DNA from 2 places in the Janthinobacterium salmonicoloratum genome. Region 1 is predicted to be linked to the other one. Evidence: predicted binding sites of a transcription regulator. Region 1 holds the regulator's gene; the other holds the start of a gene.
The links. Region 1 encodes sigma-54, which starts transcription at its own class of promoters, with help from an activator protein. Its sites were predicted from a motif close to TGGCANGNAANCTGCTTT; they were not measured.
Positions count from the first base shown of each region.

Region 2: a site for sigma-54 is predicted at 2,446-2,463, ahead of ACQ4WY_RS05370 (EDSAP-1 family PEP-CTERM protein). Genes of this name have one in related genera too.

Region 1 is NZ_JBNYXV010000002.1:189,058-203,424, forward strand. It holds gene ACQ4WY_RS14010 (PTS sugar transporter subunit IIA) at 1-50, shown strand, start outside; gene hprK (HPr(Ser) kinase/phosphatase) at 87-1,022, shown strand; gene rapZ (RNase adapter RapZ) at 1,149-2,012, shown strand; gene ACQ4WY_RS14025 (enoyl-CoA hydratase/isomerase family protein) at 2,013-3,098, opposite strand; gene hpf (ribosome hibernation-promoting factor, HPF/YfiA family) at 3,373-3,732, opposite strand; gene ACQ4WY_RS14035 (RNA polymerase factor sigma-54) at 3,802-5,280, opposite strand; gene lptB (LPS export ABC transporter ATP-binding protein) at 5,285-6,040, opposite strand; gene lptA (lipopolysaccharide transport periplasmic protein LptA) at 6,040-6,633, opposite strand; gene lptC (LPS export ABC transporter periplasmic protein LptC) at 6,659-7,270, opposite strand; gene ACQ4WY_RS14055 (KdsC family phosphatase) at 7,313-7,846, opposite strand; gene ACQ4WY_RS14060 (KpsF/GutQ family sugar-phosphate isomerase) at 7,846-8,880, opposite strand; gene ACQ4WY_RS14065 (cation:proton antiporter domain-containing protein) at 8,965-10,944, shown strand; gene ACQ4WY_RS14070 (GGDEF domain-containing protein) at 10,945-12,105, opposite strand; gene ACQ4WY_RS14075 (MOSC domain-containing protein) at 12,140-12,991, opposite strand; gene ACQ4WY_RS14080 (type II asparaginase) at 13,128-14,222, opposite strand; gene ACQ4WY_RS14085 (hypothetical protein) at 14,356-14,367, shown strand, end outside.
Region 2 is NZ_JBNYXV010000001.1:1,162,153-1,176,519, forward strand. It holds gene ACQ4WY_RS05350 (hypothetical protein) at 1-263, opposite strand, end outside; gene ACQ4WY_RS05355 (hypothetical protein) at 393-530, opposite strand; gene ACQ4WY_RS05360 (hypothetical protein) at 805-978, opposite strand; gene ACQ4WY_RS05365 (nucleotide disphospho-sugar-binding domain-containing protein) at 1,116-2,348, shown strand; gene ACQ4WY_RS05370 (EDSAP-1 family PEP-CTERM protein) at 2,537-3,520, shown strand; gene ACQ4WY_RS05375 (EDSAP-1 family PEP-CTERM protein) at 3,627-4,619, shown strand; gene ACQ4WY_RS05380 (nitroreductase family protein) at 4,638-5,738, opposite strand; gene ACQ4WY_RS05385 (ThiF family adenylyltransferase) at 5,739-6,608, opposite strand; gene ACQ4WY_RS05390 (methyl-accepting chemotaxis protein) at 6,696-8,255, opposite strand; gene ACQ4WY_RS05395 (hypothetical protein) at 8,378-8,575, opposite strand; gene ACQ4WY_RS05400 (M16 family metallopeptidase) at 8,669-11,503, opposite strand; FMN riboswitch at 11,689-11,839, shown strand; gene ribB (3,4-dihydroxy-2-butanone-4-phosphate synthase) at 11,935-12,582, shown strand; gene ACQ4WY_RS05410 (MFS transporter) at 12,599-13,969, opposite strand; gene ACQ4WY_RS05415 (LysR family transcriptional regulator) at 14,089-14,367, shown strand, end outside.

The DNA of each region.
Region 1 (14,367 bases):
TGCATTCGCGCATCGTCAATTGGCAACCCAGTCTGCAAGCGGCGGGTTAAACTTCAGGTATTCCTCCACTCCTGAAGAAGACTGCCATGTTGCAAACGCCGCTGACGATACAACGCCTGTACGACGATAATCGTGAAAGTCTGCAACTGGGCTGGTTCGCCGGCTTCCCCGGCGGCGAGCGCCTGATCTCGGGCGACGTCTCGTCGGCCGCCGACCAGGTGGGCCACTTGAACCTGATCCATCCGGGCCGCATCCAGGTCTTTGGTCACCAGGAAATCAATTACTATCAGCGCCTGAAGGTCAACACGCGCACCCACGTGATCGGTGAGCTGATCGCCGGCGGTCCGCCCGCGCTGATCATCGCGCAAGGGCTGGAAACGCCGCCTGACATCCTCGCCATCTGCGACGAACAAAACATCCCCCTGTTCTCGACCCCGCTGCCGGCCGCGCAAGTGATCGACTTCCTGCGCGTGTACCTGTCGAAAAAACTGGCGCAGCGCATCATCATGCATGGCGTATTCATGGACGTGCTGGGCGTGGGCGTGCTGATCACGGGAGATTCGGGCCTGGGCAAGAGCGAGCTGGGCCTGGAGCTGATCTCGCGCAGCCACGGCCTGGTGGCCGACGACGCCGTCGAATTCTCGCGCATCGCGCCCAACATGATCGAAGGCCGCTGCCCGCCCCTGCTGCAAAACCTGCTGGAAGTGCGGGGCTTGGGCTTGCTCGACATCAAGGCCATCTTTGGCGAAACAGCCGTGCGCCGCAAGATGCGTTTGAAACTGATCGTGCACCTGGTGCGCCGCAACGCGCTGGAAGAAGAAGTCGAGCGCCTGCCTTTCCTGTTCCCCACGGAAGACGTGCTGGGCTTACCCGTGCGCAAGGTCGTCATCCCCGTCGCCGCCGGCCGCAACATCGCCGTGCTGCTGGAAGCGGCCGTGCGCAACACGATTCTGCAGTTGCGCGGCATCGATACCTTGCAGGAGTTCATGGAGCGGCAGAGATTGGCAATGAGCGGTGACTAATTGAATGGCAGAACAGGTTCCTACTGAGATGATTTTGTTTAACCAACACTACAGTCAAAATTGCAATAATTTGTAAAGATCATTGCCTCGGGAGCGCAGCGCCGATCTTTATTGTATGATCGACGTATGCATATCGTCCTTATCACCGGAATATCCGGCTCCGGTAAATCCGTCGCGCTCAATGTGCTGGAAGATACCGGCTACTATTGTGTCGACAACCTGCCACCGGCCTTGCTGCCCAGCCTGGTGCAAACCCTGCTCGACGAAGGGACGCCGCAACTGGCCGTCGCCGTCGATGCGCGCAGCGCCGAGTCGCTGACCAGCCTGCCGCACAATGTGGCCCTGTTGCGCGACCAGGGGCACGACGTCAAGGTCATGTTTTTGACGGCCACCACGCATTCGCTGGTGGCGCGCTTCTCGGAAACGCGGCGCAGCCATCCGCTGTCGCATGAATTGCGTCCGAACCAGAATCCGGCCAGTCGCCGCACCCTGATCGAATGCATTTCGGAAGAACGCGAACGCCTGTCGGCCATCGAGCAACTGGGCCATGTGATCGACACGTCGGAACTGAGCGCCAATAAATTGCGCGCGTGGATCAAGGATATCGTCGCCTCCGAACGCGCGCCGCTGACCCTGTTCTTCGAATCGTTCGCCTTCAAGCTGGGCGTGCCGCTGGACGCCGATTTCGTCTTCGACGTGCGGGCCTTGCCGAATCCCTATTACGACCTGGCGCTGCGCCCCCTCGACGGCCGCGACGCGCCCGTGATCGCCTTCCTCGATGCGCAGCCGAGCGCGCTGGAACTGCTGGCCGACATCCGCGCCTTCATCGAAAAATGGTTGCCGTCATTCAAGTCCGATAACCGCAGCTACCTGACGGTGGCCCTGGGTTGCACGGGTGGCCAGCACCGCTCCGTGTACATGGCGGAACGGCTGGCGCAATACTTCGGCCCGAATGAACGGGTCGTACTACGCCACCGCGAGCGCTCCTAGTTAATCCAGGTGGCGTAGCGGATGCGCTTGCGCCGGCCAGACGGGGGCAAAGAAGCCCGCCACCATGGTCGCGTCGACCTCGTCCAGGCTGGCAGGGTTCCAGCGCGGCGCATTGTCCTTGTCGACCACCAGCGCGCGCACGCCTTCGAGCACTTCGCCATGTTCGAAGTTGTGGCGCACCACGCTGCGCTCCATGCGCAGGCAATCGGCCACGCCCAGGTGGGCGCCCCGCTGCAGCAATTCCAGGGTCACCGACATCATCAGCGGCGAACGCAGGCGCATGGCCGCCAGGGCCTTGCCGGCGAACGGGCTGTCGTCCTGCGCCAGCGAGGCCATGATGGCGGCCACGGACCCGGCGCCGAAATGGCGGTCCAGCGCCGCGCGCGCCGTGGCCAGGGCAGATACGCCCGCCTCGGCCTGAAACGGTGCCGCCAGCGCCTTGATGGCCACCGGTAAGGCCTCGCCCGGCGTCGATTCGAACAGGGCCAGCAGCGCCCCCATCTGCGCCTCGGGCAGGTAGACATCGGCCAGTCCCGTGTACAGGGCATCGGCCGCGTTGATCGTCAAGCCCGTCAAGCCCAGGTATAGGCCCAGCTGACCGGCCAGGCGGGACAGGAAGTAACTGCCGCCCACGTCGGGAAACAGGCCGATATTGACTTCCGGCATGGCCATGCGCGTGCGGCCCGTGACGATGCGCAGACGGTTGCCAGGCCCGGCTTGGGCCACACCCATGCCGCCGCCCATCACCACGCCATCCATCACGGCAATATACGGTTTCGGATAGAAATGAATTACATGGTTGAGCGCATATTCTTCCGTAAAGAAATCTTCCAGCAAGGCGCTGCCGCCTTGCGGCGTGGCCAGGCCCGCATCGTAAAAGAAGCGGATGTCGCCGCCGGCGCACAGGGCTTTTTCACTGCTGGAGCGGATCACGACGGCGTCCACCTGCGGATCGTCGCGCCAGGCCAGCAGGGCCGCGCTCAGGGCGCGCACCATCTCCAGCGACAGGGAATTCAAGGCTTTCGGACGGTCGAGCACGATGTGCCCGGTGCGGTTGCGGATGGAGGTCTCGACGAAGTCGCTCATGGCAGGCAGGAAAGAAGTGAAAGTGCAAACATTCTAGCGCCTGCGCGGGGAACATTGCGTTCCCATTGTGCTGCCCGACAAAGGCGGCAGGCGCAAAAAAGGGCGCAGTGAGCGCCCTTAGTTGATCACAACCGGTTCAAAGTCGCAGGCCGTAGAACACGTGGAAAAACCGTAGCGAGCAGATGTGAGTTGTGGCTGAGAAGCGGAGCTGTGCGTATGCACAGTGAGCATCGGAGGCCGCAAATCGCGACGCGCAGTAGGTTTTTTGGTGTTCTTAGGCGGCGGCGAATTCTTCGTCCGAATTGTCTGGCAGATGCTTGATCGCCTCTTTACCGTGCCCTTGCACTTTGGTTTTGTACTTCATCACTTGCCTATCGAGCTTGTCGATCAGGCTATCAATTGCGGCATACAAGTCTTGCGCCAGGCTTTCCACATAGACAGTTTTTCCACTCAGACGCAGGTTGACTTCGGCCTTTTGACGTTTTTCTTTCTCTTTGAGGTTATCCACGGTCAGAATCACGGCGATATCGATGACTTGATCAAAATGCCGTTTCACGCGCTCCAGCTTCGTTTGTACGTATTCACGGATGGCTGGTGTCACTTCGAGATGATGTCCGCTGATGGTGAGATTCATACACACTCCTAAAGATGATCGGGTTCGTGCGGTCCATCGTATCCGGCCCGCAGAGGAACCGAAAAAAACTTACAAACACTTACGCAGACTCACTGGCGGAATTTTCAACGCTTCCCGGTACTTGGCAACAGTACGTCGCGCAATCACCATGCCTTGTTCCCCCAGCATGTCCGCAATCTTACTGTCGGATAAAGGATTTTTAGGGTCTTCTGCTCCTGTCAGTTGCACGATCAATGCCCGTATCGCCGTCGATGACGCTTCGCCCCCCGCTTCGGTGGCGACGTGGCTACCAAAAAAATATTTCAACTCGAACATGCCGTGCGGGGTCAGCATGTACTTTTGAGTTGTTACCCGCGAGATAGTACTCTCGTGTAAACCCAGTGTATCAGCTATTTCACGGAGCACAAGGGGGCGCATGGCAACGGCCCCATGCGAGAAAAAGTTCTTTTGTCTTTCTACTATCGCCTGCGCCACGCGCAGAATCGTGTCGAAACGCTGGCGCATATTTTTGATCAGCCACTTGGCTTCCTGCAACTGCGCGCCCATGGCGCCCTCGCCCTTGCCCTGCTTGAGCAGGTTGGCGTACATGGCGTTGACGCGCAGGCGCGGCATGACATCGTTGTTCAGGGTGACTTGCCAGCCATTGCGCGCGCGCTTGACGACGACGTCGGGCACCACGTAATCGGACACGTCCGAAGCGAACACGGCACCCGGATGCGGATTGCACTGGCGAATCACCGTCTGCGCCTCGCGCAAGTCTTCATCGTCGCAATCGAGGGCTTTTTTCAGCTTGTTGAAATCGCGCTGGGCAAACCAGGCCAGGTGCTTTTCCACGATGACGAGGGCCATGCGCCGCGTCACCATGGCGATATGCGGCAAGCGCTTGATTTGCAGGGCCAGGCATTCGGACGCATTGCGCGCGCCCACGCCGGGCGGATCGAAACTTTGCAGCAGCGACAAGGCCGTGCGCATCTCGTCGGCATCGATTTCCAGCTCTTCCGGTAGGCGCGCCAGGATGTCGTCGAGCGACTCTTCCAGGTAGCCATTATCGTCGAGCGCGTCGATGATCAGCTCGACCAGCGCGCGGTCACGCAATTCGAGCACCGTCACGCGCATCTGCTCCATCAGGTGCTCGCGCAGGGTGCAGTGGTGGGCTTCGAGTTGCGGGCGCGAATCTTCGTCGTCGGGCGCCTTGCCCCGGCTCGCCTCGCTCCAGTCGCTGTCGCCGCCCTCCGCGGCGGCCGGGCTCTCGCCCGCCTCGCCGTCAAAGGTTTCCGCTTCGGCCGGCGCTGCGGGCACCTCCTGGCCTGGCGGCTGGGGCGGCGCTTCGGCCGGCGCGGCCGTGGAACTCAAGGCCCCGTCGGACAGCAGACGCAGCGAACGGTCGAGCGGATCGTCGAGACGCTCGAGCAAGGGATTGTCCGTCAGCAATTGCTCTAGCTCCTGGTGCAATTCCAGGGTAGACAATTGCAATAGGCGTATCGATTGCTGCAACTGCGGCGTCAGTGCCAGATGCTGCGAAGTGCGCAGCTGCAATGATTGTTTCATTGGCTCACATGCGGAAGTGTTCGCCCAGATAGACCCGGCGTACCGACTCGTTCGCGATGATGTCGTCGGGGCGTCCCGACGCCAGTACCGAGCCCTGGTTGATGATGTAGGCACGGTCGCAAATACCCAGCGTCTCGCGCACATTATGATCGGTGATCAGCACGCCGATATTGCGCTCCTTCAAAAAGCGCACGATGCGCTGGATCTCGATCACGGCGATCGGATCGACGCCGGCGAACGGTTCGTCCAGCAGCACGAAACGGGGATCGGTGGCCAGCGCGCGGGCGATTTCCACGCGGCGGCGCTCGCCGCCCGACAGGGACAGCGCCTGGTTCTCGCGCAGCTTTTCAATCTGCAAGTCGGCCAGCAATTTATCCAGGCGCTCCTCGATCTCGGCTTTCTTCAGCGGTCGGCCTTCGACGGTCTGGATTTCCAGCACGGCGCGGATATTGTCTTCCACCGTCAGCTTGCGGAACACGGACGCTTCCTGCGGCAGGTAGGACAGGCCCATCTGCGCCCGGCGGTGGATCGGCAGGCTGGAGATATCCACACCGCTGATATCGATGCTGCCGCCGTCCGACGGCACCAGGCCGACGATCATGTAGAACGAGGTGGTCTTGCCGGCGCCGTTCGGGCCCAGCAAACCCACCACTTCGCCGCATTCGACTTGCAGCGAGACATCATGCACGACTTGCCGCTTGCCATAGGTTTTTTGCAGCCCGCGAACGATCAGGGTGCTGCCGCAACGTGTATTGTCCATTATTTCTTTCCTGGCGCAGGCGTGGCCGGCGCTTTCTCCGCCGCTGGCGCCTTGGTCTTCGGCTGGATCACCATGCGCACGCTGCCGCCATCCGGGGTGCTGGTGCCGCTGTTGGAATTTTCCATCGCAAACTCTTCCTTGCGGCTGTCATACGAGATGAAGGCGCCATTGGCCACGTCGGTCACTTTCGTGCCTTCCAGGCGCGTCAGCTTGGCCCTGGAAAACATTTTCACCACTTCCGTCTTGTTGTCGTATTCCACGCGCTCCGCTTCGCCTTCGACCCACAGGTCGCCTGCGCCATCACGCTTCTGACGAAAGGTGGCCAGCTTGCCGGGATCGGCCCAGAAGGTAATGAACTGGTAGCCTTGCGGGTCTTCCGTGATCAGGGCCCGGCCCGCCTTCATGGTCAGGGTACCCTTGACCAGCACGACGTCGCCCGTCAAGGTACGCACTTGCTTGACGTCATCGACGTGGCCGCTACGTGCAGTGATGACGGCCTCCTTCTCGGAATCGGCCTTCTCGGCATGCGCCACGCCCATCACGCCCAACGAGCAAACGGTCGAGAATAGTGTCAACAGCAAGATGTTCTTCATAGTATGGTTTCCTTGTTTCATTCTGTCATTTTGCCGCAGCGGCCGGGCGCGGTTTCGGCGGGAGTACCATGCGCAGCGCATTCTGCACTTCCACCACGCCGGTGGCGTTATTGGCCTTCATGCCGATGCCATTGATGCGCGAGGCGCCCGTCAGGATATCGACAGGCACGTCCGTTTCCATTCTTTCCTCGTCCGGGAACACCGTCAGCGCTTCCGTCTTGACCGTCAGGTTCTGCGCCTTCGGGCTGGCCACGCGGTCGATCACGACCTTGCGGTGCAGTTGCAGCCGGGTATTGTCCTGGTCGATATGCGCCAGTTCCGCATTCATGTTCATCGGCGGCATGCCGGGCGTGAGCTTGCGCACGAAGGGCAGGTCGATATCGGACGAATCGTCCAGCGGATAATGCGTGAGCTTGGTGCCCGACACGATATAGCTGGGCTTACCCGTCAAATCCATGCGCACCAGGCTGAAATTGGTGATGAAATAGTCGGGCTCATCCAGATGCTTGCTGGCCGTGATGTCCAGGCTATTCTTGTTCATCACCTCGAGCAGCCAAAAGCTGCCCAGCGCGACAACAACCGCGCCCAGCACGGTAAAAATCATGCGCCAGCGATGGGCGCCTCCTGGCTTACGCATAGGGCTTCACTCTTTCAAAGGTCACTGGCGAGGCGGCGCGCCTCACTCCAGGAACGGCGCCATGACGCGCGCATAGTTGTCCTGGGCGCGCAGCAGGAATTCGCAGATCTCGCGCACCGCGCCGCGGCCGCCGCCGGCCTGCGTCACATGGTGCGCCAGCCCCTGCACTTCCGGACGCCCGCCCGGCACGCTGACGGCAAAGCCCACGCGTTTCAGGATGGGCGCATCGATGACGTCGTCGCCGATATAGCCGCATTGCTCTTCCGTCAAGCCCGTCAGGGCCAGCAGTTCGCGAAACGGCGTCAGCTTGTCATGGCCGCCCTGGTGCACATGGGTAATGCCCAGGTCTTGCGCGCGGCGCGCCGTGATGGCCGAGCGGCGCGCGCTGATGATGGCCGTCTGCACGCCCGATTCCTGCAGCAGCTTGATGCCCAGGCCATCATACACATTAAACGTTTTCATCATCTCGCCGTCCGGGCCGAAATGCAGGCTGCCGTCGGTGAGCACGCCATCGACGTCAAAGATCATCAGTTTGACCTTGGCCGCGCGCGCCAGGTTGTCCGCTACGCTATCCATCAGATCACCTTCGCTTGCGTCAGATCATGGATATGCAGTGCGCCCACCAGCTTGCCGTCGGCATCGACGACCAGCATCTGGTTGATGCGGAACTGCTCCATCACGGCCACGGCGTCCACGGCCAGGCGTTCGGGCGCGATGCTGCGCGGCTGCGCATGCATGACGTCGCGGATCGCCACTTGCGTGAAATCCTGCACGCGCTCGAACATGCGGCGCAAGTCGCCATCCGTAAACACGCCCACGGGGCGGTTGTCCGCGTCGACGACGGCCGTCATGCCCATGCCCTTCTTCGTCATTTCTTCCAGCGCCTGCAGCAAGGAAGCCTGCACGGGCACTTTCGGTACACGTTCGCCGCTGCGCATGACGTCATGCACGTGGGTGAGCAGGCGGCGGCCCAGGGCACCGCCCGGGTGCGAGCGGGCGAAATCTTCTTCCTTGAAGCCACGCAAATCGAGCAAGGCCACGGCGATCGCGTCGCCCAGGGCCAGGGTAACGGTGGTGCTGGCCGTCGGCGCCAGATTCAGCGGACAGGCTTCTTTCTCAACAGAAATATCCAGGTGCACGTCGGCCAGCTGGGCCAGGCTGGAGTTCGGTTTACCCGTCATGGAAATGAGCACGCCGCCCATGCGCTTGACGACGGGCATGATGGCCATCAGTTCCGACGATTCGCCTGAGTACGATATGGCAATAAAAGCATCGTCCGAGGTGACCATGCCCAGGTCGCCATGGGCCGCTTCGGCCGGATGCACGAACAGGGCCGGCGTGCCGGTAGAAGCGAGGGTGGCGGCAATCTTGCGCGCGATATGGCCAGACTTGCCGATGCCCGAGACGACGACACGCCCCTTGCATTGCAACAACATCGCCACGGCGCGGCCCACGCTGTCATCCGTGGCCAGGCGCGCGTGCAGCGCATTGATGGCGTCGGACTCGATCTGCAAGGTGGTACGGGCCAGCGCGACAGCGCGCTCGGTCGTCGCTTGCATGTCAATTCGATCAAAAGCTTTCAGCATTGTTTTTTCATGGGTTACACTCATGCCCAAAGTATAAACGAATTAGGAAAGCAAAAAACTTGCCAGTCACAACAAACAACGATTTCCATTGACCGTACCGGGCAACCCATGTTTTCCTCGCTTGAACTGACCCTGATGTTACTCGGCAGCGCCGTGCTGGGCGTGGTCGCTTTCAGAATGTTGCATTTGCCGCCCATGCTGGGCTACCTGGCCGTTGGCATCGTTATCGGCCCCCACGCGCTGGGCCTGGCAGCGGAAAACGAGGCCAGCCACACCCTGGCCGAGTTCGGCGTCGTCTTCCTGATGTTTTCCATCGGGCTCGAATTTTCTCTTCCCAAATTCCTCGCCATGCGGCGCATCGTCTTCGGCCTTGGCATGGCGCAGGTGGTCACCACCATCATCGCCACCGTCGTCTTCGGCTGGTTCGTCGGGCGCTACCTGTCCGCCTACATCCACCTGAGCTGGCAAGCCGCGTTCGCCCTGGGCGGCGCGCTGGCCATGTCGTCGACGGCCATCGTGTCCAAAATGCTCACGGAACGGCTGGAACTCGAAAGCGAACACGGCCGCAAGATCATCGGCATCCTGCTGTTCCAGGACTTGGCCGTCGTGCCCCTGCTGATCCTGATTCCCGCCCTCACGCGCGATTCCGACAACCTGGCCGAAACCCTGGCTTGGGCCGGCGGCAAGGCGCTGGTCGTGCTGATCTTGCTGCTGTTCATCGGCCAGAAACTGGTGCGCGGCTGGCTGACCATCGTCGCCAAGCGCCGCTCGCAAGAATTGTTCATGCTCAACCTGCTCCTGATCACCCTGGGCGCGGCCTGGATCACGGAACGGGCCGGGCTGTCGCTGGCCCTGGGCGCGTTTGTTGCCGGCATGCTCATTTCCGAAACGGAATTCAAGCACCAGGTGGAAGAGGATATCAAGCCCTTCCGCGACGTGCTGCTGGGCCTGTTCTTCATCACCGTCGGCATGCTGCTCAATATTCGCGTCGTGCTCGACAACTGGTGGCTCGTCCTGCTGCTGCTGTGCGGCCCCGTGCTGCTGAAATTCGCCCTGATCGCGGGCCTGGCCCGGCTGTTCGGGTCCAGCAACGGCGTGGCCTTGCGCACGGGACTGGGACTGGCGCAGGCGGGCGAGTTCGGCTTCGTGCTGCTGAACCTGGCTGGCGGCATCAAGCTGATGGATCCGTTCGTCGTGCAGGTGGTGCTGGCATCGATGGTGCTGTCGATGCTGGCGGCGCCCTTCCTCATCGCCAAGTCGGACGCCATCGTCATGAAACTGGCGGCCAACGACTGGATGATGCAATCCCTGGCGCTCACCAAGATCGCCACGCGCACCATGGCCTCGCAGAAACACGTGCTGATCGCCGGTTTCGGGCGCAGCGGGCAAAGCCTGGCCACCCTGCTGGCGGAAGAAAAAATCGATTACCACGCGCTGGACCTGGACCCGGAACGGGTGCAGGAAGCGCAACTGGCCGGCGCCCACGTCTCGTATGGCGACGCGGGCCGGCGCGAAAGCCTGGTGGCGGCCGGCATCTACCGGGCCAGCGCCGTGGTGATCACGTATGCCAACACGCCCTCGGCACTGAAGTTATTGCATTTACTTAAAGAAATGGCGCCGACCTTGCCCGTCATCGTGCGCAGCTACGACGATACCGACCTCGACCAGTTGAAGAAGGCGGGTGCGGCCGAAGTGGTGCCGGAATTGATGGAAGGCAGCCTGATGCTCGCTTCGCACGCGCTGATCATGATGGGCGTGCCCCTGCGCCGCGTGGTGCACCGGGTGCAGGCGGCGCGCGAAGAGCGCTATGCGTCCTTGCGCGGCTATTTCCACGGTTCCAGCGATACAGGCGACGATGCCGAGCTGGAACGCCTGCATACGGTCACCGTCAGCGAGGGCGCGCTCTGCGTGGGCTTGCCCTTGAGCACGATCGACGTGGCTGCCTGCGGCGCGTTTGTTACGGCCATCCGCCGCGGCCGCGGCCGCCTCGATGTCACCCCCGAGACGCAGCTGGCCAGCGGCGACGTGGTGGTACTGCGCGGCACGGCCGACGCCGTGGCCAAAGCCGAAACCTTGCTGTTGAAATAATTATTCGACCTGCGCCTGCCAGCTGATGACCTTGTTGCGGCCATCGGCCTTGGCCTGGTACAGGGCCTGGTCGGCGTGCGCCACCAGTTGCTGCGCCACCGTTTCGATCGGTAGCAGGGCCGCGCCCGCTTCCAGGCTGGCCACGCCGATCGATACACTGACCCACGCCTGCGCGCTGCCCGGCAAGTCAAACATGGTGCCGGCGATGCTGGCGCGGATGCGTTCGGCAACGAACGTCGCACTGTCGAGGTCGGCGTCGATCAGCAGCACGACGAATTCCTCGCCGCCGAAGCGTCCCAGCGCATCGGAGCGGCGCAACTCCGTGCGAATGCGGGTGGCCACTTCGCGCAGCACTTCATCACCGCCCTGGTGGCCATAGGTGTCATTGACCAGCTTGAAATGGTCGATGTCGATATACATGCATGAAATACAATAATTCTGGCGCCGCGCGCGGGCGATTTCTTCCAGCAGGCGGCGGTCGATATAGCGGCGGTTGTAGACGCCCGTCAGGGAATCGGTCAAACCGATGTATTTCAGCATTTCATTGCTGATCACGTTTTCCAGGCAAATGGCGATGATGGAAGCCATGTGCTTGATGAAATCCGTGCCCAGCGCGGGCGTAAAGCGCGTCACGTCGCTGCTGGCCAGGTTCAGGCTGCCAATCAGGCGCTTGTTGCGCAACAAGGGCACCAGCGCCACGCTGCGCAGGGGAACGTTGATCTGCGGAAAACGCGGGCCATGCACGGCCGCATCGAAGGCACCCAGCAGCGGTAACGGCGGCAAGGCCGCTTCGCCCTCGGCCACAGGCTTTGGTGCGGCAAAACCCAGCTCCGCCACAGCATGCACGAACAGCAACTGCGGAAAGGCGCTGAAATCGACGCCAAGCTTTTCCATCACCAGCACGATATCGTCATCCTCGTCGAGCAGGCTCAGGGTGACGCCGTCGAGGTCGGAAATCACGGGCAGGGTGCGGAAGATGGTGCCGATCAGTTCGGGAAACGTGGACGCGCCGACGATTTCCAGGTCGAACGCCTGGTGGCGGCACATGATGTCGTGGTTGCGCTCGACCTGTTCCAGCAGGAAAGCCATGCGCGCGCGCAAGGCCTGGTTTTCGGCTTCGAGGCTGGCAATGCGCGGGTCCGGCGGTATTGCTTGATTCATAGAAACCTTAAACCCTTCTGTACGGGCGCCATGCTTAAAATGCCAGTTCGAAACCGATATCCTGCCCCACCACGATACGCTCATCGCCGCCTTCGGTGACGATGGCGTTCATGCCGAAGCAGATGGCGCCGTCGAGCTCGGGCTTGGCGCGATAGCCATGCATGACGTCGAGCGGGTCCGGTCCGGGCACGCCCGTGGCCTGATCCACCGACGGGATCGGGCAGCGCGAGCACGGCTTGACGGGTTTTAACACGGTGGCGCCAAATTGCAGGAATGCCGCATAGTCTTCCTCGAAGGCGCCGATGTCGCCGATAACGAGGTTGGGCCGGAAACGGTTCATCGGCAGCGCCTCGCGGCCGGCGGCGCGCAGCTTGTCATTGACATCGGCTAGCGAGGCACTGCCGGCGATCAGCACCGGGTAGCCATCGGCAAACATGGTCGAGGCGGCCACGCCATCCGTCCAGGTGGTGCTGGTGGCGCGCACCACGTCCGGGTGAAAGCGCACCAGGCGGCAGGGCACGCCGATGGCGTTGGAAAACCAGGCGGCCGTGACTTCGTCGCAATCGTAGGCGCGCACGGTATCGTCCCACACTTGCACCTCCAGCATGGGCGCCAGTTGCGGATGCGGCAAGCCCAGTTCGATTTCCAGGCGCAGCATGCCCGGCGCGCGCAATTCCAGCGTGGTGGCCTTGATGCGCGGCACGATCAGCGCCATGCGCGGATGTTCGCGCTGGGTCAGGAAGCGGCCTTGCTCGTCCACCACCATCCATTCGCGGTCGAACACGTGCTCGCTCATCAGCCCTGAGCGCGTCAGGACCGCCTCGCGCAAATGGATGCCGGCGCACGATTTGATCGGATACAGGATGATGTCGGACAGGATAGCCATAGACAAGAGACAAGAGACAAGGAACAGTGTTGCTGCTTCTGCCTGGTAATTATTCAGAAACGAAGTATGGCAGCAAAGCGGGCAAGCGTAAATCAGCCAGGCTCAGCCAAAGAGGCTGAGCCTGGCACGGCAGTGATCAATAGGTGTAGAAGATACGCTGGATTTCTTGCGTACTGTTCGTTTTGGTCAAGGCCAGCATCAGCAGGATGCGGGCTTTTTGCGGGTTCAGGGTGTCGGACACGACACTGTCGAGTTCATCGTCGTTGGCCTCGCCATTGCGCGCCACGATGCCCTGGCCAACGCGGCTCGAACGCACGATCAGCACGCCCTTCTGGCGCGCTTCCACCAGGGCCGGCTTCATTTGCGCGGCCACGCTGCCATCGCCCACGCCCGCGTGGATGATGCCCTTGGCGCCGGCGGCAATGAAGGCGTCCATGCCGACACGGTTCATATTGGCGTAGCCATACACGATATCGACTTGCGGCAGGGCATCGAGCTTGCTGATGTCAAATTCCGATTCCAAGGTGTGCTTGCGCGTCGACTGGCGGTAAAAGAAGGCCTTGCTGCCCTGGATGTAGCCGAGCATGCCCAGTTCCGGCGACTTGAAGGTGTCGGTGGTCGAGGTATTGGTTTTGGTCACTTCGCGCGCGGCGTTGATCTGATCGTTCAAGGCCACCAGCACGCCCTTGCCCACGGCTTCCTTGCTGCCCGCCAGCATCACGGCGTTGTACAGGTTGATGGGCCCGTCAGCCGAGATGGCCGTCGACGGACGCATGGCGCCCACCACCACGACCGGCTTGTGGCTTTTCACGGTCAGGTTCAGGAAATATGCCGTTTCCTCGATGGTGTCGGTGCCGTGCGTGACGACCACGCCATCGACATCGTTCGAGGCCAGCAGCACGTTGATGCGCTTGGCCAGGGCCAGCCAGTGGCTATTGCCCATGCTCTCGCTGGCGATCTGGAACACTTGCTCGCCTTTCACATTCGCCACTTTTTTCAGTTCCGGCACGGCTGCGATCAGGCGCTCAACGCCCACGGTGGCCGAGGTGTAGCCGACGGTAGTGGTGCTGTCGGCGCCGCTGCCGGCGATCGTGCCGCCCGTGGCCAGAATCACCACGTTCGGCAATTTGACGGCCGCCTGCTGCGCGCGCGCGGGGGAAGCGGCGATAAAGCCCATCAGCAAGGTAGTCAGCATCAGCTGTGCACAAGAATGGAATTTGCGTGAAAACATGGTGCTCCTGTTCGGTGATGTGTCAAAGATAACAAAGTCGTGTGCAAATTATATGTCATCCGTGCGCGGGGAAATCCCGAATTCATGCGTATCGCGCAAACGTGCGCGCCTGCCCATGCGCTACAGTGGCGCCATGTCCACACTG
Region 2 (14,367 bases), on a different contig from region 1:
AAGTAAGCCACGTCCGACTCCAGCTTGGTCAGCGGATCGGTGGCGACGGCGCGCAAACCCATGATGCAGCGGCGCAGGAACAGCAGTTGTTGTGCTTTCTCGGTGATGGACAGACGGCCATCGCGGGCATAGCTGAGCAGCTTCAGGCCGGACAGGCGCTTGGCATTGCGGGCAACGCAAGCGCTGGGGCGCTCGGTCTTGATGCCGCGTGCAACTTGCTCCAGCGCGTCATATTCATCGGTCGTTAATTTCTCGTTCTTCATTACTTTTCCATAAAAGGCCAGGTGTTCGGCCCTCATGGTACGCGCCCTGCTGCGCATCGGCAACAGGCAACGTAAATCTACCGCCGCCCGGCATGCGGCAAGGCGGCGGAAATACGGGCGTGATGGCCGTTATTTGTAGCTGCGCAGCAGCAGCCAGGCCAGGCCGCAACCAGCCACGGCGCCCGCCAGGGCCAGCGCTACGAGGTTTTTGCTGGTGATCACGGGGCGCCGGCCCAGGTAGATTTTGTTATGCAAGGAATTGCCCACGATGGTCTCCTGTACAAAAATTTTTATGATGTCTCATTATAAGAACAGAATCGTGACGGCCGCATGACACTCAACAGTTAGAGCTTGATTTGTATCCACTCGGCAACATTTATTAGTGTTTTTGTTGTTTAAATGGCGTGGCGCTGGCGGCCATCGCGCAGTCCATTTCCGATTGGAAATAAACATAGTGTGCGTCTTCCCCGCCCCGCCATGACGGGAGCGTCTTGCGCCATGACCGTGGGCCGCGTACGACTTGCCGCGCACCGCGACCCGGTCAATGCATTTTCACGGGCGGTGGCGGCGGCGTCGGCTCCTCGACCGGCACGGGGTCGATATGCGGCGGCTGTTCTGGCGGCGGCGTGAGGGGATCGCCTTCCGGCGGTGGCGGCATATCGGGTTCGGGCGTGCTGTGCGCACGCAGCGGGGCATGACGGGATTGTGCTTGCATGGTGACCTCCTTTGCTCCACTGTAGCCGATGCGGCCAAATCCTGGCGCCCGCAAGTGGCAAGCAACTGCGGGAACTAAACGGCGTGGCGCCACTCCAACCTGGCAGGTATCTCATCCTGCGAATGCAAGCGATCCCCATGGCGCGCAAGAAAATCCTTTTTATTGCCGAGGCAGTGACCCTGGCCCACGTGGGCCGCCCCCTGAGCCTTGCCCAAGGCTTGGACGAGGAAGAATATGAGGTGCATTTTGCCTGCGCCGATGGCTATGACTTTTGTTTCAAGCAAGCCCCCTTCCGGCGCTGGCGCATCGACAGTATTTCATCGCCGCAATTCCTGCAGGCGCTGGCCCACGGCAAGCCCGTCTATACGGAAAGCACCCTGCACGCGTATGTGGAAGACGACTTGCGCCTGCTTAATGCCATCCAGCCCGATCTTGTGATCGGTGACTTTCGCCTGTCGCTGTCGGTCAGCGCGCGCCTGCAGCGCATTCCCTACATCACCATCAGCAATGCCTACTGGAGTCCCTACGTGCGCCAGCACTACACGGTGCCCAGCCTGCCCCTGACCGGCATGCTGCCCATCTGGCTGGCCCATCCCCTGTTCCGCCTGATCCGCCCGCTGGCCTTCGCTTCGCACGCCGCGCCCCTGAACCGCGTGCGCCGCCGCCATGGCTTGCCATCGCTGGGCAGCGACCTGCGGCGCATCTATACGGATGCCGACCGCACCTTGTACGCGGATATTCCGCAACTGTTCCCGCCGCAGGCCATGCCGTCCACGCACGACTACCTGGGCGCCATCATCTGGGCGCCGCCGCTCGACTTGCCGGACTGGTGGCAGCGCCCGGAACTGAGCAGCGGACGGCCCATCATCTATGTCACCCTGGGCAGCTCCGGCCAGGGGCAATTGCTGCCGCGCGTGCTGCGCGCGCTAGCGCCCCTGCCCGTCACCGTGTTGGCGGCCACGGCCGGCACCGTCCGCGTCGATGCCGTGCCGCCGAACGCCTATGTCGCGCCTTTTTTACCGGGCGACGCGGCGGCCCGGCGCGCCAGCCTGGTGATCTGCAACGGCGGCAGCCCCACCAGCCAGCAGGCGCTGACGGCAGGCGTGCCCGTCATCGGCATCGCCGGCAACCTCGATCAATTCCTCAATATGCACGCCATCGCGGACGCCAGCGCCGGCTTGCTGCTGCGCGCCGACCGCTTCCAGGAAACCGCTTTGCGCCATGCCGCCATGCACATGCTCGACGATGGCCGGGCCAGGCTGGCGGCGCGTCAGCTGGCCACGGCCATGCGCAACTATGTGCCAGGGCAACGCTTGCTGCCCCATATGCACGCCCTGCTGGTTTCCGTGCCACAAGGCAGCCAGCCTTGAGGGGCAGCGTCGGTTTTTCTTACAGTGCGTCCGACAAGACCTGCATCGCGTCAACAAAAGCGCGCCAAGCCCTTGATTTCAAAAGAACCTCATGCGTTGGCATGGAAGTCGCTAGGTACTGGTCATGAGCACCTGCCGACAGGACTCAGGCAAGACTTCAAGACTCACTCAACCACGAGGTGACCACAATGAAACTCTCGAAACTGAAACTTCTCCCGGCCGCAGCGGCACTGGCCATGCTGTGCGCCGCCGGTAGCGCACAGGCGGGCGCCTACGGCTATGCCTACAACAACATCTTTGGCCTGCAGATCGCCGCCACCACGGGCTCGATCACCGCCCTGAACAGCACCACGATCTCGCGCGCCACGGCCACCCTGAATGGCGTCAGCGTCATCACTGGCGGTCCCGGCCTGCTCGACTCGCCCCGCGCCGCCGTTGGCGCCGTGACCAAAGGGCAAAACGATTTCACGCGACAAGGCCCCGCGGGCAACTACTCGCGCGGCGATGCGCAGATCGTCAGCACGCAATTTCCGTCGTTCCCGCCCGGTTCCACCTCCACGCAGGCCGTGAACGTGGCCGAAGCCCACCTTGACGGGCCTGCCGGCACGGCCGATGCGTCCGGCCGCAACGGCTCGACCACGGGCTTCTCCGTCAACTTCGTCGTCGGTTCGCCAACGGCAACGCTGAGCTTTGATTTCCTGGCCTCGCCCTTCATGCAAGTCTTCCTGCAAAGCACGGTCGGCCAGCTGTCCACCGCGACGGCCAACCTGGTGATGACCCTCTCCATCACCGACTCGACCGGCGCGACCGTCTTCAACTGGACGCCCGATGGCGTCATCGGCTCGGGCATCTTCGGTGGCACGGAGAACGCCGATGCGGCCAACCTGAACACCGGCCTGGCGACCAACTTCCTGACGCGCGGCAACATGTTTACGTATGATCCCACCGGTTGTGGCACACCCAGCGGTACCGGCGTAGGCACGGCTTGCGGCGGCAACTTCAGCGCCGTCAGCAATGCCCTCGCGACCGGCAACTACACCTTGACCTTGAATGCGGTGGAGAGCGTGGACCTGGTGAAACAGGCGGCGACACCCGAACCGGGCACCTTGGCCTTGCTGGGCCTGGGCCTGGCGGGCCTGGGCTATGCCCGCCGCCGCAAAGTTGCCGCCTGAGACAGGCAACAGGGGGATTCACAGGCGAGGGGTTTCCTCGCCTTTTTTATGTGGCAAGCCTGTCGGTTTTCCTTACAACGCTGCCGACCAGGAGATGAGAATTTTCATGACTACTTTTTCTGGTACTCGACTGCCAACGGTCCTGCTGGCCTTGCTGTTGCTGGCATGCAGCGGCACGGCCAGCGCCGCCGCCTATGGCTATTCGTACACCAGCGTCTTTGGATTGGTCATCAGCAATCCCACCGGCTCCACCACCTTGATCAGCAATATCGACCTGTCGCGCACCACCGCCACGCTCAACGGCAGCAGCATCATCAAGGGCGGCAGCAATGAGATCGATGCGCCGCAAGCGAAACGCGGCGCCGTCACCAAGGGAGAAAACGACTTTACCCAGCAAGGCATGGGCAATGCCGCGTATGCGCGCGGCGAGGCGCAAATCATCACCTCGCAAATCCCCCCTTTTCCACCTGGCTCGACCAGCACGCATACCGTGAATGCGGCGGAAACCTTCCTGACGGGCGGCGGCAGCGCCGACGCCTCGGGACGCAATGGTTCCAGCAGCGCGATGACCGTTAATTTCGTCGTCGGCCAACCGGGCGCGACCCTGGCCTTCGACTTCCAGGCCCAGCCCTTCATGCAGTTGTACCTGGACGCCCAGGCAGGCACGGGTTCGGCGGCCACCACGAATATGGCAATGACGTTTACCATCATCGATGAAAATGGCCAGATCGTCTTCAACTGGGCGCCCGACGGCAAGCTCGGTTCCGGCATCCTGGGCGGCACCGAACTGGCCGATGCCGCCAGCCTCAATACCGGCTACGCGCAAACGCCACTGACCAGCGGCAGCGTATTCACCTACGACCCCAGCGGCTGCGGAGCGCCCACGGGCACCGGCACCGGCAAGACGTGCGGCGGGCAGTATGGTGCCGTCACGGACAAGCTGGTGGCGGGCAACTACACCCTGGTGTTGAACATGCTGAACAGTTCCGAACTGAGCTACGTGCCAGGCGTCACGCCCGTCGCGCTGCCTGGCACCTTGCCGTTGCTGGTGGCTGGTCTGGCAGCGTTGGCCAGCCTGACGCCACGGCGCAAACGCTGATCCTGACACTGACGCGCCTCACTGCCCCACCGTTGGTGCCACCAGCAAGTCTTGCAGCGGACGGCGCAGCGAACGTGCACTGGCCGCAGGCCCCGCACCGATGCGTCCGAGGAACACGGCCCGATCAAACGCATCGCCCCCCAGTACGGCCTGGCACTGCACCGCCAATTCCTGCGCCATTTCCTGCATGCCATCGGTGCGCGAAAAAATGCGCCGTTCACGCACATAGCGGGCGAAAATCAGCGGCGTCAATTCCGGCTGCAACTGCAGGCCCAGTTGCGTGGCCGTCAGCCAGAAACGCTGCATGGCGCGACCGGCCGCCACGTAATCGTCGATGTAGCGCGCTGGCGCCTCGGCCAGCAGCACGAAATGCGCGGCGCAATACAGGCCGGGCAGCAAGTCCATCTGCAGGCGCGGCGCGACAGTGCCCGCCAGCCAGGTATTGAAAAAATTCACGCGGCGCCAGCTGTGCATGACCCATCGCATCAGGCGCGCCGTCATCGGATCGACACCGAGCGCCTGCTCCGGGATGCGGTCGCTGCTGTAGCGCGCGCCCCATTCGATCACGTCGCGGTGCACCTTGTGCGCCTCTGGCATGGTCAGGCGCAGCTTCGCATTGTCGAACATCAGGCGCGCGCAGGCCAGGCGCGCGCGCCCGCCTTCGAACCACTGCACGCCGTAGCCGGGCGGCAAACTGGCCGCCAGCACCGCCTTTTCGCTGGCGCGCAGGCGGCGCGTGCTGAGCCGCCGCCGCTGCACGCTGCGCTGCGGCAAGAAAACCGCCAGCGGGTCGGGCAGCATGCCGGGGCTGTCGACCAGCCGCACATCAAAGGTGGGCAGGGTGTCGGGCATGGACAGGCGCCGGCGCGCTTCCATGCGCAAGCCATGGCTGCTGGCCGCCAGTGCCATGCTTTCGAGCAAGGCGCCCAGCGACAGCTGGCTGGGATGGCCGTCGAGGTCGTACACGCAATGGCTGCGCGTATCGAAGCCATGTACGACCACGTGCCGCTGGTCCACGACCTCAAAGCGCCACGGCTGTGTATTGTCGCCGCTGGGTGCCCAGCGCGCCTGCTCGAGGATGTTTTCCAGCACGGGATCGATCAGCAGTGCTTGCGCCATTTATGCCCCCTGCGCCGCGCGGCGCCGCTTGATGATGGCCATCGTCAGGCGCTGCAGCGGGTGACGGTTGCCGCCGGGACGCCAGGTATGCACGAGCTTGTTGCGGTAGGCGTCGAAATGCATGCCGTGCGGCGCCGCCATCACCTTGCCGCGTTTTAACAAGATCTTCAAGGCTTCCGTGGCGGCCGCGCCCGCGCACAGCTGGCAGCCCATGATGGTCGACGGCCCGCGCCGCTCCTTCAGGTTGATGGCGGACGGGTCGACCAGATAGGGAGCGTGCAAGCCGGCAGGCGCCAGCCCGACGAGAAAACGCAGCGCTTTTTCTTGCTCGGGCAAGTCGCCCCAGCCAAAATACTCTTCGAACGTCATGCCGCCTGGCATGAAGCTGAGCACAGCCGTGCCCATGCCCAGCGGCGCGGCCGTGATGGCGGGAATGCCCAGGCGCGCGCAAGTGGCGAAGGTGGCCTGGCGCGCAGGAAAGGCAAAGAAATCCAGGCCGTCCACGTACAGGTCGACACCGGCAAAGAACTCGGCCAGGTTGCTGTCGTGTATGCCGTCGGGGAACTGCCTGATTTCAAGTTCAGGATTGATATCACGCGCCATCTGCGCCAGCACCGCCACCTTGGGCTGACCCAGGGTGGAAACCATGGCGCCAGCCTGGCGGTTGAAGTTGGCGATATCGAAGGTATCGAAATCGGCGATATGAAAAGAGCCAATGCCCAGCCGCGCCAGGGTCAGCAAGTGCACGCCGCCCACGCCCCCCATGCCGGCAATGGCCACGCGCTTGCCACGCAAGCTGTCCTGCTCCGCCTGCGTGACCCAGCCCAGGTTGCGGGCGAACGCCGCGTGATAGGAAAAGCCGTCTGTCATGCTCACCTCTTCTGTGCGTCCCTCGCGGACGAAAAAGTTTGGACAGGTGAGCCAGGGATAAGTTCCCCGTATGACAAAGAAAAGTGCTTAGCGCGCCAGGCGTCGCGGCGCGGCTGTCGGCGCCACGGCACCCACCTTGAACACGCTGACGATTTGCGCCAGCCCCGCCGCCTGCTCGTTCATCGCTTGCGCCGCTGCCGACGCCTGCTCGACGAGGGCAGAGTTTTGCTGCGTCATGTTGTCCATCTCGACGATGGCCTGGTTGATCTGCTCGATGCCGGCGCTTTGCTCGGCGCTGGCCGAGGAAATCTCGGCCACGATATCGGTCACGTGCTGCACGCTGGAGACAACTTTTTCCATCGTCTCGCCTGCCAGCGCCACCAGTTTTTCACCGGCGCCCACTTGCTCGGCGGAACTGTCGATCAATTGCTTGATCTCCTTGGCGGCCGCGGCCGAACGCTGCGCCAGATTGCGCACTTCGCTGGCGACGACGGCGAAGCCACGGCCTTGCTCGCCCGCGCGCGCCGCTTCCACGGCCGCGTTCAGGGCCAGGATATTCGTCTGGAAGGCGATGCCGTCGATGACGGCGATGATGTCGCCGATCTTTTTCGACGAGGCATTGATGGCGCCCATGGTGTCGACCACCTGGCTGACCACGCCGCCCGCCTGCGTCGCCACTTGCGAGGCAGAAATGGCCAGCTGGTTGGCCTGGCGCGCATTGTCCGCATTCTGGCGCACGGTCGAGGTCATTTCTTCCATGGTCGACGCCGTTTCTTCCAGCGATCCCGCCTGCTGCTCCGTGCGCGCCGACAAATCGTGGTTGCCCGAGGCGATCTCGCCCGACGCCGTGGAAATGGATTCCGCATCGTTGCGCACCTGGCTCACCAGATGCGCCAGGTTGTCGCGCATGGCCTTGATGGCCATCAACAAACTGGACGTATCGCCGGGGCGGGTGTCAATGTGCGTAGTGAGGTCGCCCTGGGCGATTTGCGCCACGATGGCCGCGGCATAGTCGGGTTCGCCACCAAGCTGGGCAAGGATACGGCGCAGCATCAAGGCCGCCAGCGCGCCCACCACCAGCATCAGCGCGCCACCGATGGCCAGCAGCACGCCCGCCTGCGCCCAGAACTTGTGGTTGATGTCATCGATATACGTGCCTGTGCCGATCAGCCAATCCCATGGTGCAAATTTCACCACGGCATACATCTTTGCCACCGGGTCCTTCACGCCCGGACGCGTGCCGTCCGCCTGCACCAGGCCGATGCGGCTGGTGGCCAGGGCCACGCGGTAGCGGTCGCCCGACTGCTTCATGTTCTTTTGCGGCACGCCGATGCGCGAGACATTCGGGTGTACGTACAGCAAGTCGGTGCTGAAATCGCGCACAAAATAATACATCTCGTCCTTGACGAAGCTGCCGATGGCCAGCTTGGCCTGCTGCTGCGCCTGCTCACGCGTGAGCTTGCCCGACTGTTCCAGCGCATACGCCTTTTCCACCGAGGCATTGGCCAATTCCACCAGCACCGTCAATTGCTCGACCCTTTCCGCCATCATGGTCTGGCGCAGCGAATACAGGGAGAATGAAGCGATGAAGACGATGCCCAGCAAGGTGCTGAAACACAATAAAAGAATGCGCGAACGGAGAGTCATGGGTACCTGGAAGTAAATAAGAGAATTAATTGCCCAATGGAAATCTTTTCAGAAAAGCAAAACGGGCGGCGCTACCGGGCTGTGCCCGGCAGGCACCGCCCGCTGTAAGTCATTGTTGAAGGTCAGGCCAAGGCTTCCTTGGCCGCCTCTTCCGGCGTCAAGCCGTCGTAGAACTGGTCGGTAAACCACTCGACCTGCTCTTCGATATGGTCCTGCGCCTGCGCCACGGTGGCGCCACCGGCCACGAGGAAGCCTTCGACCTCGATACACCAGTTGATCAACTCCAGGGTTTCCGGATCGAGTTCTTCTTTCTTAGCCATCGTATTTCCTTGCTTGTTAAATTGCGATCACATCAATCAGCAGCAGTTTAACAGCTTCGCCACCGTGCCGCCCCTGCAATTCAACAATGAAGATTACTTAGAGGCAACGTTTGTGCGTTCCGGATACAGCACCACCTGCACATAATTGTGCATGTCCAGATAGCGCTGCGCCGCCAGTTTGACGGCTTGCGGCGTGATGGCGCGCACGCGCTGCTCGTAGCGCAGGATGTGCGCGGGATCCCGCCCCTGCGTCACCGAACCCATCAACTGGTTCATCCAGTAATTATTTTCCCGCAAAGATTTCTGCTGGCGCGTGATCCAGTTCAGCTTGACCTTTTCCAGGTCCGCCACGGACGGCCCGTCTGCCTTCATCTTGTTGATTTCGGCAAAGGCGGCGGCGATCACCTTGTCCACGTTTTCCGGTCCCGTCGGCAAGTTCAAGGCCACCGAGTAATGGCCGTACGGATGCTGGCCCATGGAGGTTTCAAAGCCACCGCCATAGATCATGCTCATCTTTTCACGCAGCACTTCGATGACTTTCAGGTTCAGCACCTCGCCCAGCGCCTGCAGGGTCAGCTTTTGCTCGTCCGAGTACGCCACGTCGCCATTGAAGGTGATGGAAATCGTGCTTTTGGGCTCGCTGCCCATGTAGATGTCCTTCTTGACGACCCCGGTCACGGGACGCATGCCCACGTCGCGGTAGGCGTGCGGCACGTCGGCCACGGGCAAGGTGCCCAGGTAGCTGGCGACCAGGGGCTTGATCTTGTCGAGCTCGAAGCTGCCCGTGAAGATGAAGGTCATGTCGCGCGCGCTGGAAAAGCGCTGGCGGAAGATTTCCAGCGAGCGGTCCAGGCCCACCTTGTCGAAGTCGGCCACGCGCGGCACGCCATCGACGCGCGGGTTGTCGCCAAACATGGCGTGCTGGATGGCATCGTAGAACACGGCTTCCGGCTGCGCCATGCTGTTTTTCGCCAGGTCCTGCTGCTTGCCGATGAAGGATTGATACAGACCTGCATCCTTGCGCACGTCATGGAAATACAAATACACCAGTTGCAGCATGGCTTCCACGTCGGCGCTGCTGGCCGAACCGCCGAAGCCTTCGCTCAGTTCGCCCAGCGAAGCGCCCACATTGACCGTCTTGCCAGCCAACACTTTTTGCAAGTCCAGCGGCGCCAGGTCTTTCAGCCCCATGCTACCGACCACGGCGCTGGCATAGCGGGCGTTGTAGATATCGGCGTCGCCAAACAGCGACTGGCCGCCGAAGCGCGTCGAGCCCATCAGCACCTGGTCATTCTTGAAGTCCGTGGGTTTGAGCAGCACGCGCACACCATTGCCCAGGGTCAGTTCCGTCACGCCGATGGCGCTATTCAACTTTTCAGCGACGATGCTGCCGCCAGCCGGCGGGCCATCCATCAGCTTGCTGGCAAGGACTTTTTCCGTGCGCGGCTCGATTTTCTGCTGCTCGGCTTGCGCCACGGCGTCGAGCAATTGCTGCTGCGTGGGTACGCTGGCGCCCGCTTTCGGCTCGGCGCCCATGAAGACCACCAGTTTCTTTTGCTGGTCGGGAATCACCTTGGCCACCGTCTCGTTGATTTCCTGCAGAGTTACCTGCGGCAAGAGTTCCTGCGCATACAGCAATTCATTGGCGATGCCGGGGATGGCTTCCTGCTCCAGGAAGTTGCGCGAATACTCGGCCACGAAACCGGCCGAATCGGACTTGTCGCGCTCGCTGTACGCGCGCTCGTAATTGCGCAGCATGTTCTTGCGCGCCCGATCCAGCTCATCCTGGCTGAAACCGAAGCGGCGCGCCCGCTCATCTTCTTGCACCAGCGCATCGACGGCAGGCTGCACGCCGCCCTTGCCCAGCAAGGCATACGCGCTGAACGATTCATAGCCGCGCACCAGCTTGCCCATGCTGCTGCCGCCCTGGATGAACGGGGGATTGGCTTGCTGCGTCAATTCCTGCATACGCGCGCTGAGCATTTGCCCATACAGGTTTTCGATCATCTGGCGGCGGTAGTCGGCAATGGTGACGGGCTCCTGCGCGGCGCGGATCGGGTAGCGGATGAAGACCGTGTCGTCCGGCGCTTCCTTGTCCGTGATCACCAGCGCTTCCGTTTGCGAGCGCTGCGGCACTTCCGCATACAGGCGCGGACGGGGCTTCGCGGGGTTTTTCAGTTTGCCGAAATGCTGGCGTATCATCGCTTCAGCTTGCTTCGGCTCCACGTCGCCCACCACCACAACGGCCATCAGGTCGGGGCGGTACCAATCCTTGTAGAAACGCTTGATGGCTTCCGGCTTGAACGTTTTCAGCACGGATTCCTTGCCGATAGGCATGCGTTCCGCATAGCGCGAACCGTTCAGCAGCTTCGGATACAGGACCTTGTTCATGCGGTCGCTGGCGCCCTTGCCCAGGCGCGCCTCTTCCAGCACGATGCCGCGCTCGCTGTTGATGTCGGCCGGATTGAATTTCAAGCCATGCGCCCAGTCTTCCAGCACGAGAAAACCCTTTTCCAGGTTTCCCTTCTTGTTCGTCGGAATCGGCAGCACGTACACGGTTTCATCGAAACTCGTGTAGGCGTTCAAGTCGGCGCCGAACTTCACGCCGATCGATTGCAAATAGGAAATCAGCTCATTGCGCTTGAAATGCGTGGAGCCATTGAAGGCCATGTGTTCCGTGAAATGGGCCAGGCCTTGCTGGTCGTCATCTTCCAGGATGGAACCGGCTTTCACCACCAGGCGCAATTCCACTTTCTGCGCGGGACGCGCGTTTTTCTTGATGTAATAGGTCAAGCCGTTCGGCAATTTTCCGACGGTAACTTCTGTTGCCAACGGCAAGGGATCGCTCAAACGGATTTCTGCCTGGGCCATGCAGGCGCACGCCAGCAAGACGGCGCCCGAGATCAGGCGTAATTTACTCAGCTTCATGTATTCTCAACGGTAAGATTCAGTAAGCGTACCTTACACTGAAATCGTCTTTCCGCCATTAAAAACAGCTTAGGAAAACCTGCTTTTCCCAGGCAACTTTGCCGAATAACAAACTCAACAGTGCCCTGCCACATTTTTTCAATTGTGCTAAAGTATTGCCGCCGGTCATGTGGACCGGCACAACAATACGTCTTCGGGGCGGGGTGCGATTCCCCACCGGCGGTAAGACCGGCAACGGTCAAGCCCGCGAGCGCTTGTCGGGTTTCGCCTGATGAGGTCAGCAGATCTGGTGTGACTCCAGAGCCGACGGTATAGTCCGGATGAAAGAAGATGTGCAGTAAACGCGATGTCCGATCGACCTGTCGATGCGGCCGGCTGCGTCTATTCGCTTGCCCTGCAGCGTTTTTCGCCTATGCGAGGAGCGTTTCACCATGTTAGTCAACAGCTATACCCTGCTTTCCAACGACCTGGAAGGTCGCATCCAATCCGCCCTGGCCGCCATGCGCGCCGGCATTCCCGTCATCCTGCTCGACGATTTCGACCGTGAAAACGAAGCCGACCTGATCCTGTCTGCCGAGAAACTCACGAACGAAACCATGGCCTTGCTGATCCGCGAATGCAGCGGCATCGTCTGCCTGTGCCTGCCGACGGACGTCGTCAGCGCGCTGGAATTGCCGCCCATGTCGTCCGACAACGGCAGCCGCTACGGCACGCCGTTCACGGTATCCATCGAGGCGCGCGACGGCGTCACGACGGGCGTGTCGGCCGCCGACCGGGTCACCACCATCCGCGCCGCCATCGCGCCGAATGCCAAGCCTGCCGACCTGGTGCGCCCTGGCCACGTATTCCCCTTGCGCGCCGCGCCCGGTGGCGTGCTCGAGCGCCGTGGCCACACGGAAGGCTCCGTCGACCTGTCGCGCATGGCGGGCCTGAACCCGGCGGCCGTGCTGTGCGAGCTGATGAACCCGGACGGCACCATGATGCGCGGCGACGATATCGAGCGCTTCGCCGAACTGCATGGCATGCCGATTCTCACCATCGAAGAACTGGTGGAATGGCGCAGCACGCGCGAGCAGTAAGGCGTCAGGCCATCCTTCAGGCGGCCACGGCCTTCGGCAGATGCACGTGCCGGTAGACGAGGCCCGCCGCCAGGCCATATGCGACGGCAATCGTCGCGTAGGCCAGCGGCAAGCGCAGCGACCAGTCCTGCACCATGTGCAGGATGCTGCCGATCATCGCCACGCCCACCAGGGCGCCGATCTGCCGGTTCGCATTCAGGGCCGCCGCCGCGCTGTTCGCATGCTGCTTGCCGGCCACCCGCATCACGGTGGCCGTCATGGCGGGAATGGCGATGCCGATGGCCACGTTCATGACGGCCGTGCCCAGCGCCAGCAAGCCATAGGGCGCACCTGGACGCAAACCCATCAGCAACAGCGCCATCACGGCGCCCACCAGCAAGCCGGCCAACATGGGCAAGCGCGTGCCATGGCGCGCCGCGATACCTCCCGCCAGGAAATTCCCTACCGTATAGGCCGCCATCATGGGCAGCAATCGCAAGCCCGACTGCAAGGCATCGGCGCCGCCAGACTGCTGCAGGAACAGGCTCAATAAGAACAGCTGGCCGAACACGCAGAAATTGATCAAAAAACCCACGCCATTGGCCGCGCCAAAGCTGCTGCTGTGAAACAGTGCGCGCGGCAACAACGGATGGCTGCCGCTACGCTCGCGCCGCAGCAACTGCCAGGCCGACAGGGCCGTCAATACGCCCGCCGCCAGCACGCCTGGTGACAGCCAGCCCAGCACGGGGCCTTCGATCATGACAAAACTCAGGCCCGCCAGCGCCGCCACACCCAGCGCATGGCTGAACAGCGACAAAGCGCGCGGCTGGCGCGCTGGCGCGGCCAGCAGCAACTGCGCCATGACGATGGCCAGCACGCCCAGCGGCACATTCACCCAGAACACGCTGCGCCAGCCGAACTGGTGCACGAGGATGCCGCCGATCAGGGGGCCGGAAGCGCCCGCCACGCCCACCAGGGCCGACCACGCGCCCAACATGCGCGTGCGTTCGCGTTCGTCGTCAAAGCTATGCGTCAGCAAGCTCAGGGAACTGGGCATGAACAGGGCCGCGCCCGCCCCTTGCAGCAAGCGCGCCGCCGTCAGGAAATGCCCGTCGGGCGCGGCGCCGCACAGGATCGAGCCGAGGATGAAGACGCCCAGGCCACCCTGGTACACGGCTTTCGGCCCATAGCGGTCGGCCAGCGCGCCGCCGGCCAGCAGCAGCGCGGCAAACGTCAGCGTGTACCCGTCGACCACCCATACCAGGCCCGTCAGCGGTATGGCCAGGTCGAGCGCGATATCGGACAGCGCCACGTTGACGGCCGTGACGTCAAGCATCGCCATGACGAAGCCGAAGGCCAGGGTCAGCAGGATCAAGCCGTTGGCGCGGCGCGGTGTGGGGGCAGACATGGTTTTCCTTGCAAGGATAGCGGGGTAGCCATTATGCGAGCGTTGCATGATGCAGTAAACAGGCATAAACTCGGCACTACGATGCAAAAATGCATCCAAAAACGAAACGGAAATCACTCATGGATTGGGATAACGCGCGCATCTTTCTGGCCATCGGCCGGGCCGGCACCTTGCGCGGCGCAGCGGCCCTGCTGCGCATCGACCAGGCCACCTGCGGGCGCCGCCTGGCCACCCTGGAAACGTCCCTGGGCGCCACCCTGTTCCTGCGCACGCCATCGGGCTACGTGCCCACGCCAGCCGGAGAGCTGGCGTTCACGGCGGCCGAAGCGATGGAACGGGCGGCCGACAAACTGCAGAGGGAAATGCAGGGCGTCGACAACCGCCTGTCCGGCCTCGTG